DNA from 2 places in the Salmonella sp. HY31 genome. Region 2 is predicted to be linked to the other one. Evidence: predicted binding sites of a transcription regulator. Region 2 holds the regulator's gene; the other holds the start of a gene.
What was found. The regulator sigma-54, encoded in region 2, starts transcription at its own class of promoters, with help from an activator protein. The targets are predictions, from matches to a motif close to GTTGGCACANNTTTCGCTNT.

Region 1 (7,713 bases), 590 kb from region 2:
CAGGCCGGGTAAGCGTAGCGCTACCGGGCTGTGTATCAGCATATACGAGGCAGCGGTTCGGCGTGTGGCAAATCAAGGGTTCGCTTCACGCCATAGAGTCCGGCTAAGCGAACGCCTTTGCGTTCGACGACTTCGCCAATCAGCGCCGCATCACGTCCCAGCGGATGCGCGCGTAACGCCGCCAACGCCCGATCTGCGGCCTGCCGTTCAACGGCAATCACCAGTTTTCCTTCGTTGGCAAAGTTCAGAGCATCCAGCCCCAACAGCTCGCAAACGCCGCGCACGGCAGGTTTGAGCGGAAGTGCGGATTCGGACAATTCAATACCGTAACCGCAGGACGCCGCAAACTCATGGGCGACCGCATTCACGCCGCCGCGCGTGGCGTCACGCAATGCCTTCACTCCGTCAATATGCCGCAGCGTCTGAATAAGTGGCGTTAATACTGCGCAGTCGCTCGCCAGCTCGCCATCCAGCCCCAGTTGCTCACGCAAGTTGAGGATAGTGGCCCCGTGATCGCCAAGCGTACCGCTGACTAACAGCACATCGCCAACGCTCAGCGTTTGCGCGCCCCAGTGAATATCGGCGGGAATCGCCCCCATGCCGGCGGTGTTGATAAACAATTTATCCGCCGCGCCGCGCTGCACAACTTTGGTGTCACCGGTTACAATGGCGATACCCGCTTCCCGCGCGGTCGCCGCCATGCTATTGACCACGCTTTTTAACATCTCCATCGGCAGCCCTTCTTCAAGGATAAAGCCGCAGGAGAGATAGCGGGGGATCGCGCCGCTCACCGCAACGTCGTTCGCCGTACCGCAAATCGCCAGTTTGCCGATATTGCCGCCGGGGAAAAAGAGCGGATCGATCACATAGCTATCGGTAGAAAACGCCAGACGGTCGCCCTCCGCCGTCAGTTGCGCCAGCTCCAGACGTGCCTGATCTTCTTGTTCCGCCAGCCACGGGTTGGCAAAGGCCTCCATAAACAGGCTATTAATCAACTGTTGCATAGCCTGGCCGCCGCTGCCGTGGGCGAGTTGTATATTGTTCAAACTTCACACTCCTGCTGACGATACTGATACCAGGCGGCGCATGCGCCTTCGGAAGAGACCATTAGCGCGCCGAACGCGGTCTCTGGATTACATGTTTTACCAAATAGCGGGCACTGATGCGGCTTGCATCTGCCGGTCAGCACTTCGCCGCAGCGGGCACGCGGATCGTCGTAGACTTGCTGCGGCTCTGGGCGGAAATGCGCTTCGGCGTCAAAGCGCTGATACTCTGGCGTCAGGTGGACGCCGGAAGATTCAATCACGCCCAGACCGCGCCACTCGCTGTCGCCATTAACGCAGAACACATCGGCGATGGCTTGCTGCGCCAGCATATTTCCGGCATCCGGCACCACGCGGCGGTATTGGTTTTCAACCTGGCTTAGGGCCGCTATTTTCTGCTCAACCAGCATGACCACGCCTTGCAGTAGATCAAGCGGTTCGAATCCTGCCACCACCAGCGGGCGATTAAAACCGGCGGCGATAAACTGGTACGCCTCGGTGCCGATGACCATGCTGACGTGGCCTGGCGCAAGGAATGCGTCAATGCCGTTGTCCGGCTGTTCCAGTAGGCTACGCAGCGTCGGGATCAACGTAATGTGCTGGCAGAAAAAGTAGAAGTTTCGCACGTCGCGCTGTTTTGCCTGCTGCAGCGTGATGGCGGTGGTCGGCATGGTGGTTTCAAAGCCCAGTCCGAAGAATACCACTTTGCGGGTCGGGTTATCCTGCGCCAGCTTCAGCGCGTCCATCGGTGAATAAACAATACGGACATCCGCGCCGCGCGCTTTAGCCTGCAACAGAGAACCCTGTTTCCCCGGCACGCGCATGGCATCGCCAAAGGTGCAGAAAATCACCTCTGGATGGCTGGCGATTTCCACGCAACTGTCGATACGTCCCATCGGCAGCACGCAGACCGGACAACCGGGGCCGTGAATAAACTCCACGTTTTCGGGCAGTAACTGATCGAGACCAAATTTAAAAATCGCGTGGGTATGACCCCCGCAGACTTCCATAATGCGCAACGGACGTTCGGCAGTGTAAGGAAGAAGGGTGGCGCGTTCACGCAGGTGTTCAATGAGCTGCATTACCTGTTCCGGCGCACGGTACTCGTCAACAAAACGCATTATCTCTCCTCACCATACAGCAGTGCGCCGACGTCCGGCTCAACATCAAACATATTTTGTAGCGCGTCGAGCGTATCGTGCGCTTCCGCTTCGTTAATGACGCTCATGGCGAATCCGACATGAACCAGCACCCACTGACCCAGACGCGGCTGACCGTTTTCATCACAACTGCCGACTAATGTGAGATCGACGTCGCGCTGAATGCCGCAGACGTCAACTTTTGCCTGATTGCCGTCAATGGCGCGGATTTGACCCGGAACGCCTATGCACATCGCTGCGCCTCCAGCCAGGCCAGCCACTGATCCATGCCTTCGCCGCTGGTGGCGGAAATCAGGATAATTTCAATCTCCGGGTTCACTTCACGCGCGCTGGCGATGCACTTCTCAACGTCAAAATTGAGGTAGGGCAGCAGATCGACTTTATTGAGCAGCATTAGCGACGCGGCGGCAAACATATGGGGATACTTCAGCGGCTTATCTTCGCCTTCGGTCACGGAAAGCACTGCGACTTTATGCTTTTCGCCCAGATCGAAGCTGGCCGGGCAGACGAGATTACCGACGTTTTCGATAAACAGAATACCGCGGTCATCCAGCGGCAGGCGCGGCGCGGCGTCGGCGATCATCTGCGCATCAAGATGGCAGCCTTTGCCCGTGTTTACCTGAATGGCGGGCGTGCCGGTGGCGCGGATGCGGGCGGCGTCGTTCACTGTCTGCTGGTCGCCTTCAATCACCGCGCACGGTACACGGTCTTTCAATTTCATCAGCGTTTCGGTCAGCAAGGTGGTTTTACCGGACCCGGGGCTGGACACCAGGTTGAGCACCAGATGCTGGCGGGCGGCGAAACGGGCGCGGTTGCGCTCTGCCAGACGATTATTTTTGTCCAGCACGTCGATTTCGACCTCCAGCATCCGCCGCTGGCTCATACCTGGCGCATGGGTTCCAGCTTCGCCATGACCGTAATGCAGATCGCCTTCTGCGGTCTGACTTGGGGTAAATTCAGGCGTTTTAATGCCTGTAATATTTAGCGCCGGGCGAGCCGCTGGGGCAAAGGGCGCGCTACGAAACGCAGAGTGTGGATTATGCTCATCGCCTTCTATATAAAGGTTGCCTTCAGCGCAACCGCAAGTCGTACACATCGCTTACTCCTGATCTTTTCTTGTTACAGGCTTTCTGCCGAATGGCGACGCGAGCGTCTTATCCGGCCCACAGGTTGTCATCGTCGTTGTAGGCCGGGTAAGGCGAAGCCGCCATCTGGCATTAATCTTCTGTTCCATCAATCTCTATGCGCCGAATTTGTAAGCCATCATCGGCCACAATTCGCAGCGTATCGCTATGACATTGTGGACAACGCCGTACACGATGTGTCAACAACGTGACATATTGTTGACAATGCTCACACCAGCATTCGGCTTCCTGTTCTTCGAGGTGCAGTTTACAACCTTCTGCTATCGTGCCGCGGCATACCAGATCAAAACAAAAGGAAAGAGCGCTGGTTTCTACGCAAGAAAATGCGCCAATTTTGATCCAGACGGCTGTCACATGTTTTGCACCGTATGCTGAAGCCTGTTGTTCAATCAATTCCAGTGCCCGTTGGCAGAGGGTGATTTCGTGCATATCGCCTCCCGTAGTGGTTGCCCCCTGTAAAGCAATATTTATGCCAATGTTTGCATCCCCTGGTAGGTCATGTCGACAATGACGAAATGACATGTCGTCACCGCGTCGAAACGGCAATAATTACGTCAATATGCTATTAAAACAATAGGTTAATAATTGGCATGAAAAATGCTTAACGCAGGCATCTCTGTTAAACGGGTAACCTGACATGACTATTTGGGAAATAAGCGAAAAAGCCGATTACATCGCGCAACGGCATCGTCGCCTACAGGACCAGTGGCATATTTACTGCAACTCGCTGGTTCAGGGGATCACCCTCTCGAAAGCGCGCCTGCATCACGCAATGAGCTGCGCGCCGGAAAGGGATCTTTGCTTTGTCCTGTTTGAGCACTTTCGTATTTACGTCGCGTTGGCGGATGGTTTTAACAGCCACACCATTGAATACTACGTTGAAACCAAAGATGGCGAAGATAAGCAATTGATTGCACAGGCACAACTCGATATCGACGGCAAGGTTGATGAACGGGTTAACAACCGCGATCGCGAGCAGGTGCTGGAGCACTATCTGGAAAAAATCGCCAGCGTTTACGACAGCCTCTATGCCGCGGTGGAAACCAACTCGCCGGTCAATTTGCGCCAACTGGTAAAGGGACACAGCCCGGCTGTATAAGCCTGAGGCGTTGCCCGCTTTGATTCGCGATGTGGCGCTGTGCCACGTCATGAATGTTTTGGGGATGGGCGTGTCGATAAGTGTCGAAAATGACATTTCAACGGCATGTTTTCGTCAAAAATGACAATCACCTGAGGAATGCCTGGTGAATCGTTTTGTAATTGCTGACTCCACTCTCTGTATCGGCTGTCACACCTGTGAGGCCGCCTGTTCAGAGACGCATCGCCAGCATGGCCTGCAATCAATGCCGCGCCTGAAAGTGATGCTGAATGAAAAAGAATCTGCGCCGCAGCTCTGTCACCACTGTGAAGATGCGCCATGCGCCACGGTATGCCCGGTTAACGCGATTAATCGCGTTGACGGCGCTGTCCAGCTTAATGAAAACCTGTGCGTGAGCTGCAAACTGTGTGGTATTGCCTGTCCGTTTGGCGCTATTGAGTTTTCCGGCAGCCGTCCGCTGCATATTCCGGCGAACGCCAATACGCCGAAAGCGCCGCCCGCGCCGCCTGCGCCTGCGCGTGTCAGTACATTGCTCGACTGGGTGCCGGGCGTACGCGCTATCGCGGTGAAATGCGACCTGTGCAGTTTTGACGAGCAAGGCCCGGCCTGCGTACGTATGTGTCCAACCAAAGCGCTACACCTGGTGGATAACACGGATATCGCCCGCGCCAGCAAACGTAAACGTGAGCTGACGTTTAATACCGATTTTGGCGATCTCACCTTGTTTCAGCAGGCTCAGAGTGGGGATGCATAATGAGTTCACTTTCACTGATTACTAGTGGCGTAGCGTGGTTTGCCGCCGCCGCCGCCGCCGTTCTGGCGTTTCTGTTTTCGTTTCATAAAGCGCTGAGCGGCTGGATTGCCGGTATCGGCGGCGCGGTCGGCAGCCTGTGTACGGCAGGCGCGGGGTTCACCGTACTGAACAGCGCCGTTACGGTTAGCGGCGTGATGCCGTTTACCGGCCACATGCTGCAAATTACGCCGCTGAATGCTATCTGGCTGATTACTCTGGGGCTGTGCGGTCTGTTCGTCAGCCTGTTCAATATCGACTGGCATCGCCATCCACAGGTAAAAGCCAACGGACTGTTGGTCAACCTGCTGATGGCGGCAGCCGTCTGCGCCGTGGTCGCCAGTAATCTGGGGACGATGGTGGTGATGGCGGAAATCATGGCGCTCTGCGCCGTGTTCCTTACCGGCGGTAGCAAAGAGGGCAAACTGTGGTTTGCGCTGGGTCGTCTCGGTACGCTGCTACTGGCAATCGCCTGCTGGCTGGTGTGGCAGCGCTACGGCACGCTGGATCTGGGGCTGCTGGATCAACGCGCTCAGCAACTGCCGCTGGGCTCCGATATCTGGCTGCTCGGCGTTATCGGTTTTGGTCTGCTGGCCGGGATTATCCCGCTACACGGCTGGGTGCCGCAGGCGCACGCTAACGCCAGCGCTCCCGCCGCCGCGCTGTTCTCGACCGTAGTGATGAAAATCGGGCTGCTGGGCATTCTGTCGCTGTCGCTGATTGGCGGTAATGCGCCGCTGTGGTGGGGCGTGGCGCTGCTGGTGCTTGGGATGATCACCGCCTTTGTCGGTGGCCTGTATGCGCTGATGGAGCATAACATTCAGCGTTTGCTGGCCTATCACACGCTGGAAAATATCGGCATCATTCTGCTCGGTCTGGGCGCAGGCGTTACCGGGATTGCTCTCAATCAGCCGGTACTGATCGCGCTGGGTCTGACCGGCGGACTCTATCATCTGCTGAACCATAGTCTGTTCAAAAGCGTACTGTTTTTGGGCGCGGGCAGCATCTGGTTCCGTACCGGTCATCGCGATATCGAAAAACTGGGCGGTATTGGCAAACGGATGCCGGTTATTTCTATCGCCATGCTGGTCGGTCTGATGGCGATGGCCGCGCTGCCGCCGCTGAACGGCTTTGCCGGCGAGTGGGTGATTTACCAGTCCTTCTTCAAACTGGGCAATAGCGGTGCGTTTGTTGGTCGTCTGTTAGGGCCGCTGCTGGCGGTTGGCCTGGCGATTACCGGCGCGCTGGCGGTGATGTGTATGGCGAAAGTTTACGGCGTGACGTTCCTCGGCGCGCCGCGCACGAAAGAGGCGGAAAACGCCAGTTGCGCGCCAATCCTGATGGGCGTCAGCGTGGTGGCATTGGCGATTTGCTGCGTACTGGGCGGGGTTGCCGCGCCGTGGCTGTTGCCGATGATTTCCACTGCGGTACCGTTGCCGCTGGAAACCGCGCACACCACCGTATCGCAGCCGATGATCACGCTGCTGTTGGTCGCCTGTCCGCTACTGCCGTTCATCATTATGGCGATGTTCAAAGGCAACCGTCTGCCATCGCGCTCCCGCGGCGCGGCCTGGGTGTGCGGCTACGACCATGAGCAGTCGATGGTGATCACCGCGCACGGTTTCGCCATGCCGGTGAAAGAGGCCTTTGCCCCGGTACTTAAATTGCGTCAATGGCTTAATCCTGTCTCTCTGGTGCCGGGCTGGCAGAGCGCGGCGGCAGCGGTGCTGTTCCGTCGTCTGGCGCTGATTGAACTGGCGGTGCTGGTGGTGATTGTGGTTTCACGAGGAGCCTGAAAATGAGTGTGTTTTATCCGTTAATTCAGGCGCTGGTGCTATTTGCCGTTGCGCCATTGCTGTCTGGTATTACTCGCGTGGCGCGCGCCCGTCTGCACAATCGTCGTGGGCCGGGCGTGTTGCAGGAGTACCGCGACATTATCAAACTGCTCGGTCGTCAGAGTATTGCGCCTGCGGATTCCGGCTGGGTTTTTCGCCTGACGCCGTTTGTGATGGTCGGCGTGATGCTGACTATCGCCACCGCGCTGCCGGTGGTGACCGTTGGCTCGCCGTTGCCGCAATTGGGCGATCTGATCACCTTAATTTACCTGTTCGCCATCGCCCGTTTCTTTTTCTCTATCGCGGGTCTGGATACCGGTAGCCCGTTTACTGCTATTGGCGCGAGCCGTGAAGCGATGCTTGGCGTGCTGGTGGAGCCGATTTTGCTGCTGGGCCTGTGGGTCGCCGCGCAGGTCGTGGGCTCTACCCATATTAGCAATATCACCGATACCATTTATCACTGGCCTGTCGCGCGCAGTATTCCGCTGATTCTGGCGCTGTGCGCCTGCGCTTTCGCTACCTTTATCGAAATGGGCAAGCTGCCGTTCGACCTGGCGGAAGCGGAGCAGGAGTTGCAGGAAGGGCCGTTGACCGAATACAGCGGTAGCGGCTTTGCGGTGCTGAAATGGGGCATTAGCCTT
Region 2 (7,713 bases):
CGTGTCGTCCAGGCCTGATAAGCACAGGCCATTAAGCTTCGCGCGAAGTGAGCGCCAGCCCTTTCTTGTCTTTTGGCTGCGCGTTCCTCTCCAGGGCAACGACCAGCGCAGGCTGGGCGATAAACCGCTGCCACACTCTCTCCAGTTTGCGTTCACAGCACCATGTTGACCAGGTCGCTAGCGGGATAAAGGTACTTTCACCCAGATTGTCACAAACCACCGGCACTACTTCTGACTCGCTGATTCGCTGGCACAGGACGTTTTGCGGCTTCAGCGACATTGTCACAATATGATTATCAAACAGGTAACGTTTCAGTTTCTTCAGTAGCTGGCGCAGGACGGCGACATCCTCTTCATAACGGCATTGCGCAGCGAACTCGGTCAGGGTGATAGATGGCGCGCCGTTGAAATCGGTAATCATGTCGTAGACATAGCCAGTACCGCAATCGGTTTCCACCGTGCCGTAATAACGGGGGATAGCGCTCCAGTCTGTCAGGTAGCGGGACAGACGCGCATAGTAGCTCAGTTCACGCCGAATCTCTTTATCGCCGCCGTGCTCACGGTTGTAAATAACCTTTATGCAGCGCCGGGCATTATCCGGGTGCATATAGCATTTACGATGTCGACCGGCGCCCAGCGGAGTCTGTTCGGATAAGGGGATCATGGCGAGTCCTGGAAAATTTTATTCACATAAATTTAGTATGGACAAAGAATTTAAATAAAACCTAAACGAAATTTTTAAGGTTTTCTTAATGTTTTTATGCATAGGTAAAACGCACGAAATGTACAAATCTTACGAAAGGGTGGGACTGCGGGACAATTGGCAGGCGTAACATGCCCGGCTTTGGGTTGGCTGTCATCAAATACCGGGACGGCGTGGGGGAAATATGGAATAGAGGGGGAGGCTTAGTCTTCGTCAAAGCCGGAATTGAACAGAGCGATAACCGCCGCCAACGCTTCAACTTCTTGCGGGCCGGTGGCTTCAATTTCTATCTGGCGTCCTTTGGCTGAATCGAGCATTAACAGCGCGATGACGCTGTTCGCTTCCGCTTCGGTGCCTTCGTCATTGCGTAATAGCACCTCGGCGTCAAAACCCTGCATCAGTTCGAAAAGCTTCATGGCAGGCCGGGCATGCATGCCCAGCTTATTGGTAATTTCAACAGTTTGCTTTACGGTCATGTTTTGCGTTTTTCCAGCGTGCGATGGCGAGACTGGACGTTTTTACCGCGCGAGCGGAAGTAGTCTGCCAGCTGTTCTGCAATATACACCGAACGGTGTTTCCCGCCGGTACAACCAATAGCGACGGTAAGGTAGCTGCGGTTGTTGGTCTCCAGCATCGGTAACCATAGCTCAAGATAGCTGCGAGTTTGATAGATAAAATTGTGAACTTCTGTGTGCCGGTCAAGAAATGCGGCTACCGGCTTATCAAGCCCGGTCATGGGGCGCAGTTTTGGGTCCCAGTGCGGGTTGGGCAGGAAGCGAACATCGAACACATAGTCCGCATCGATCGGGATACCATGTTTAAAGCCGAAGGACTCAAATACCATCGTCAGTTCGCGCTCGCGTTTGCCCAACAGCCGGGTACGCAGCATCTCCGCCAGCTCATGAACGGACATTTCCGAAGTGTCGACGATTAGATCCGCACGAGAACGTAATGGCTCCAGCAGGTCGCTCTCTTTATCGATCGCACTCTCTAAAGAAAGGTTTTTGCTGGAAAGCGGATGCAGACGTCGCGTGTCGCTGTAGCGGCGAATCAAGGTATTGCGGTCGGCGTCAAGAAACAGCAATTGCGGCGAGAAAGCGTCAGGCAGATTATTCATCGCCTGTTCAAAAATCTCAGGTGATTCAGGCATATTGCGCACATCAATGCTGACGGCGGCGGAAATCTGGCGATCGGCCAGTGTTCGCGCCAGATCGGGCAACAGCACGACGGGAAGGTTATCCACGCAGTAAAAACCCATATCTTCCAGCGCGCGTAGAGCGACAGATTTACCTGATCCGGAACGCCCGCTGACGATCATCAGTACCATGTACCGTTTCTCCTCACAACGACAGAAAGAAATGCCATTGAGTTGTTATGCCTCATTCTGCTCACCTTCGGTGTCAGTAATGATTTGATACAGCTCTTCATCATTCAGCGCCGCGCGCAGGCGGCGGCAGATCGTTTTATCCGCCAGACGTTTCGCGACCAGCGACAGCGTATGCAGATGCGTTTTAGTCTGATCGGCGGGCACCAGCAGGGCGAAGAGGAGATCGACCGGCTGGTTATCGATGGCATCGAACGCGATAGGCGTTTCGAGCTGAACGAACACGCCGACGGCGCGTAAGGTATCTTCTTCCAGTTTCCCGTGCGGGATGGCGATACCATTACCAATACCGGTACTGCCCATTTTTTCGCGTGTCAGAATGGCTTCAAACACGACCTGAGGAGGTAAACTGAGCTGTTTTGCCGCCAGTTCGCTGATGATTTCCAGCGCGCGTTTCTTACTCTGACAATGAACGCCGCTACGCGTACACTCCTGGTTAAGTACACTGCTCAGTTGTAGAGTCGTATCGTTATTTATCATAATTTCACCTAAGAACCTGTCCTGTCAGGTTGATGGCCAGGTTCGGAGCGCTAACTGTACAAATGGCCCGTTGTGTCACACAACAGGCCGTCCTGCACTGGCTAACTGCCCGGACAATTAGTGTTGTTTCAGTTTATCTTTATGCCTGGTTAACTGCCTTGCCAGTTTATCAATCAAGCCGTCAATGGCGGCATACATATCCTGGCCTTCCGCGCTGGCGTGAATTTCGCCGCCGTTAACGTGTAGCGTCGCATCCGAGATGTGCGTGACCTTCTCCACTTTCAACACCACGTATACCTGATTAATCCGCTCAAAATACTGTTCAAGTTTGGCGAATTTCGTCGTCACAAATTCACGCAGGGCTTCAGTAATTTCGACGTTATGTCCGGTGATATTGAGCTGCATAGTGTCTTCCTTATCGGTTGGGTCAAACCAGCTGTTTGCGTTGGTTTGACGGCGGAATGGATAAAGACTCTCGGTACTTCGCAACAGTGCGGCGCGCCACCATGATACCCTGTTCTGACAGCAGAGAGGTTAACTTGCTGTCGCTCAGCGGTTTCGCGGGGTTTTCCGCCGCAATTAACTTCTTCACCAGCGCGCGAATCGCGGTGGAAGAGGCTTCGCCTCCGCCTTCGGTATTGACGTGGCTGGAAAAGAAATATTTGAGTTCAAAAATACCGCGCGGGCTGTGCAGATACTTCTGCGTGGTCACGCGGGATATGGTGGATTCGTGCATCTCGACGGCCTGGGCGATATCCGCCAGTACCATCGGTTTCATATATTCTTCGCCCTGTTCAAAAAAGGCTTGCTGTTGCTCGACGATGCAGCGACTGACACGCAGCAGCGTGTCGTTGCGGCTTTCAAGGCTTTTTATCAGCCACTTCGCATCCTGTAAATTACTGCGGATGAACTGGCTGTCGGTATCGTTGCGCGCGCTGTTGCACATGGCGGCATAGTGCTGGTTAATCTGTAAACGGGGAATACTGTCGCTATTAAGCTCCACCGTCCAGCGGCCGTTATGCTTGCGTACCAGCACATCCGGGATAACGTACTCCGGCTCGCCGGTCTGGATCGACTGACCGGGTCTGGGATCGAGCGACTGAATCAGGTTTACCGCCTCTTTCAGTACCTCTTCTTTCAGTCGGGTAACGCGCATCAACGTGCGGAAATCGTGGTTGGCCAGCAGATCAAGGTGATCGCAGATAATGAGCCGCGCCTCTTCCAGCCACGGCGTGGATTTGTCGAATTGTGAAAGCTGGATCAGCAGACAGTCGCGAAGATCTTTCGCCGCAACGCCCACCGGATCAAAACGCTGAATACGCTTCAGGACGGCTTCGACTTCATCAAGATCTACCTCTTCATCGCCCATGCTTTCGCGAATTTCATCCAGGGATACGGTGAGATAACCGGTATCATCTACCGCATCGACAATGGATGTCGCAATGGCGCGATCGGTGTCCGAGAAGGGCGTTAGCTCAACCTGCCACATCAGATAATCCTGCAACGACTGCGTCGTTTCGCCCTGATAGACGGGCAGTTCATCATCGATATAATCGCCGCTGGGGCCGGATGGCGTCCCGGCGGTGTAAATTTCATCCCAACTGGCGTCAAGCGGCAGCTCTTCCGGCATCTCTTTCTGTTCGAGCGCATCTGCGGTATCGAGAGGATCGTCATCCTGAGGTTGCTGAGTGTCGATTTCGTCATGAAGATCGGTTTGCTCAAGCAGCGGGTTATTTTCCAGCGCTTGCTGGAGTTCCTGCTGAAGTTCCAGCGTAGACAACTGCAACAGACGGATGGCCTGTTGTAGCTGAGGCGTCATCGCCAGTTGTTGGCTAAGCCTGAGTTGCAAACCTTGCTTCATATTCAGAGTCGTTTTCTCCCGCTAGAGCAGCATAGCCCTCTACCCTATCAGAGTCTGAAGTCTTCCCCAAGATATACACGCTTAACGTGTTCGTCTTGCAGGATTTCTGTCGGCGTACCGTGGGCGATAAGGTGGCCCTGGCTTACGATATAGGCGCGTTCACAGACTGCCAGCGTCTCACGGACATTATGGTCGGTGATCAGCACCCCGAGCCCGCTATCGCGCAGATGTTCGATAATGCGTTTGATGTCGATAACGGAAATCGGGTCAACGCCGGCAAAGGGTTCATCCAGCAGGATAAATTTGGGATTAGCGGCCAACGCGCGGGCAATTTCTACACGACGGCGTTCACCACCGGACAGCGCCTGTCCCATGCTGTCGCGCAGATGCTCAATATGAAACTCTTCCATCAGCTCGTTGGCGCGGTCTTCTCGCTGTTCTGCGGTCAAATCGTCACGAATTTGCAGTACCGCCATCAGGTTATCAAATACGCTGAGACGGCGGAAAATAGAGGCTTCCTGCGGCAAATAGCCGATACCGCGGCGCGCGCGCGCGTGCAGCGGCAGCAGACTGATATCTTCATCATCAATGATGATATTGCCCGCGTCACGCGGCACGATACCGACGACCATATAAAAGGTGGTGGTTTTACCTGCGCCGTTTGGACCGAGCAGACCGACAATCTCCCCGGAGTTAACGGTCAGACTGACATCTTCCACTACGCGACGGCCTTTATAGGCCTTCGCCAGATTCTTTGCAGTTAATGTTGCCATAACGAATTAGTTACTCTTCTTTTGCGCCGGAGTCTGGCCTTTGTTTTTGTCTTGCAACTGCGACGGCACCAGAACGGTGGTGACGCGTTTGCCTTTCTCGCTGAAGGCCTGCATTTTCTGCTCTTTCACCAAATAGGTGATTTTGTCGCCAGTAATGTTGCTGTCAAGCTGTTCCAGATAAGCGTTGCCGGTCAGCACCACAAAATCTTTTGCCAGTTCGTAATGCATATGTGAAGCGTGGCCTTTCACCGGTTTACCGTTGTCCTGCATCTGGTAGAAGGTGGCCGGATTGCCGTAACCGTCGATCACCTCTTTCCCTTGCTCGCCGCCAGGGCGGGTAACAACGACTTTATCGGCGTTGATCTTAATCGTGCCCTGGGTCATCACCACGTTGCCCGTAAAGGTCACGACGTTGCCTTGCATATCCAGCGACTGTTGATCCGAGTCAATATGAATAGGCTGCTCGGTATCGCCCGTGACGGCGAATGCCGGAATGCTGGCGGCCAGCAGCGAGCCGGCAAGCATAAGATTAAGGCTGAGTTTGTTTGTTTTGAATTTCATAAGAGGTTCTAACCTTTTCAATCAGCTCGGCGTTCTTGCTGCGTAAGTTACCGCGCATTTTCAGTCCGCTGGAGTTAAATGTTGTGCCGTATAACGTCACCAGATCGTTCGAAGTAACGTCCTGCGTCACCAGATTAATTTGCGCGTTATCGGTGGTAATTCTGCGTAATTGAGCGTCAGGCACCAGGGCGTTGACTTCAACATGGCCATACAGATAGAGCATCCGATCGTTAGTCAATTTGGCTTTATCGGCTTTGATCGACCATGTCGGCACTTTATCCTTATCAAAGGTGGTTAATACCGGTTGCGTAAACCATGAGACCGCCTGATCGGAAAAATATTCAACGTGCTGTGCGATCAGACGATAGCTCAACGCGCCTTCCGGACTGTACACGACGGTATCCGTATGCTCGCTTTTATACGTGGGATCGTTGCTATTGACCACCACGGCGGCAGGATCGTCTTTATCTGCCAGATTGATACCAATCAGTACCAGAATGGCCAACGACAGTAGAATGATAACCCAACGTCTGGTTTTACTCATATCGATTGCCCTTTGGCCTCATTCAGCTTGCCCTGCGCCAGCAGCAGCAAATCGCACACCTCACGTACCGCGCCGCGCCCGCCGGCAATGTGCGTCACATAGTCAGCGCGGGGGATCAGCAGCGGATGCGCATCCGCAACGGCAACGCTTAATCCCACTTTTTCCATTACCGGCCAGTCAATCAGATCATCGCCAACATAGGCGACGTTTTCCGGTGCAATAGCCAGTTTTTCCAGCAGATTGCTAAAGGCGATCAGCTTATTCGACTGCCCCTGATAAAGATGGGCGATCCCCAGCGTGGCGCAGCGATCTTCTACAAGTTTAGCCTTTCGTCCGGTAATAATGGCAACCTCGATATTGGAGGTCAAAACACAGCGAATGCCATAGCCGTCACGAACGTTGAAAGCCTTCAGCTCTTCGCCGTTATTGCCCATATAAATCAGGCCGTCAGACAATACGCCATCCACGTCAAGGATGAGCAGACGGATATTCTCCGCCTTTGTCATGACGTGGGTGCTGACGGGGCCATAACAGGTCGCAAGCGACGCACCTGCTTTACTCATCGTTAATTATCCTTGAGTTTCTACACGACGCCTGCACGCAGGAGATCATGCATATGTAACACACCGAGTAACTGGTCGCCATCAGCAACCAGTACGGAGGTGATATGGCGGGACTGCATTAAATTCAGCGCATCGACGGCGAGAATACCGGGACGCACGCGAATGCCCCCTGGCGTCATCACCTCGGCGATCCCCAACTGGCGCATATCGCCGCCCATGTCGAATACGCGACGTAAATCGCCGTCGGTGAAGATGCCGTCGATCTTCATGGATTCATCGCAAATGACGGTCATACCGAGATTTTTACGCGTAATTTCTAATAGCGCATCACGCAGGCTGGCATGTTTATTAACATGCGGGATTTCATCGCCGGTATGCATAATATCGCTTACGCGCAGCAGCAGCTTACGTCCCAGCGCGCCGCCAGGATGCGACAGAGCGAAATCTTCGGCGGTAAAGCCGCGCGCTTTTAACAATGCCACGGCGAGCGCGTCGCCCATCACCAGCGTTGCGGTGGTACTACTGGTAGGCGCCAGGCCTAACGGACACGCTTCTTTGGGCACTTTAACACACAGATGCACATCTGCCGCACGCGCCATGCTGCTTTCCGGTCGCCCGGTAATGCAAATTAACGGTACATGCAGGCGTTTAAGCACCGGTATTAGCGCCGCGATCTCGCTGGATTCGCCGGAGTTGGAGATAGCGATAACCACATCCTGCGGCGTAACCATCCCCAAATCGCCGTGCGCGGCTTCGCCCGGATGTACAAAAAAGGAAGAGGTGCCGGTACTGGCGAAAGTGGCGGCCATTTTCCGTCCGATATGACCGGATTTTCCCATACCCA

Region 1: hypA (hydrogenase maturation nickel metallochaperone HypA) is a predicted target of sigma-54. The motif match lies at 3,806-3,825, and genes of this name have one in related genera.

What each region holds. Positions count from the first base shown of each region.
Region 1 covers NZ_CP170479.1:3,846,308-3,854,020, reverse strand. The annotation lists gene hypE (hydrogenase expression/formation protein HypE) at 36-1,046, opposite strand; gene hypD (hydrogenase formation protein HypD) at 1,043-2,164, opposite strand; gene hypC (hydrogenase 3 maturation protein HypC) at 2,164-2,436, opposite strand; gene hypB (hydrogenase nickel incorporation protein HypB) at 2,427-3,299, opposite strand; gene hypA (hydrogenase maturation nickel metallochaperone HypA) at 3,421-3,777, opposite strand; gene hycA (formate hydrogenlyase regulator HycA) at 3,986-4,447, shown strand; gene hycB (formate hydrogenlyase subunit HycB) at 4,593-5,201, shown strand; gene hycC (formate hydrogenlyase subunit 3) at 5,201-7,033, shown strand; gene ACE15A_RS18335 (respiratory chain complex I subunit 1 family protein) at 7,036-7,713, shown strand, end outside.
Region 2 covers NZ_CP170479.1:4,440,108-4,447,820, reverse strand. The annotation lists gene yrbL (PhoP regulatory network protein YrbL) at 32-664, opposite strand; gene npr (PTS phosphocarrier protein NPr) at 907-1,179, opposite strand; gene rapZ (RNase adapter RapZ) at 1,176-2,030, opposite strand; gene ptsN (PTS IIA-like nitrogen regulatory protein PtsN) at 2,076-2,567, opposite strand; gene hpf (ribosome hibernation promoting factor) at 2,685-2,972, opposite strand; gene rpoN (RNA polymerase factor sigma-54) at 2,995-4,428, opposite strand; gene lptB (LPS export ABC transporter ATP-binding protein) at 4,476-5,201, opposite strand; gene lptA (lipopolysaccharide ABC transporter substrate-binding protein LptA) at 5,208-5,762, opposite strand; gene lptC (LPS export ABC transporter periplasmic protein LptC) at 5,731-6,306, opposite strand; gene kdsC (3-deoxy-manno-octulosonate-8-phosphatase KdsC) at 6,303-6,869, opposite strand; gene kdsD (arabinose-5-phosphate isomerase KdsD) at 6,890-7,713, opposite strand, start outside.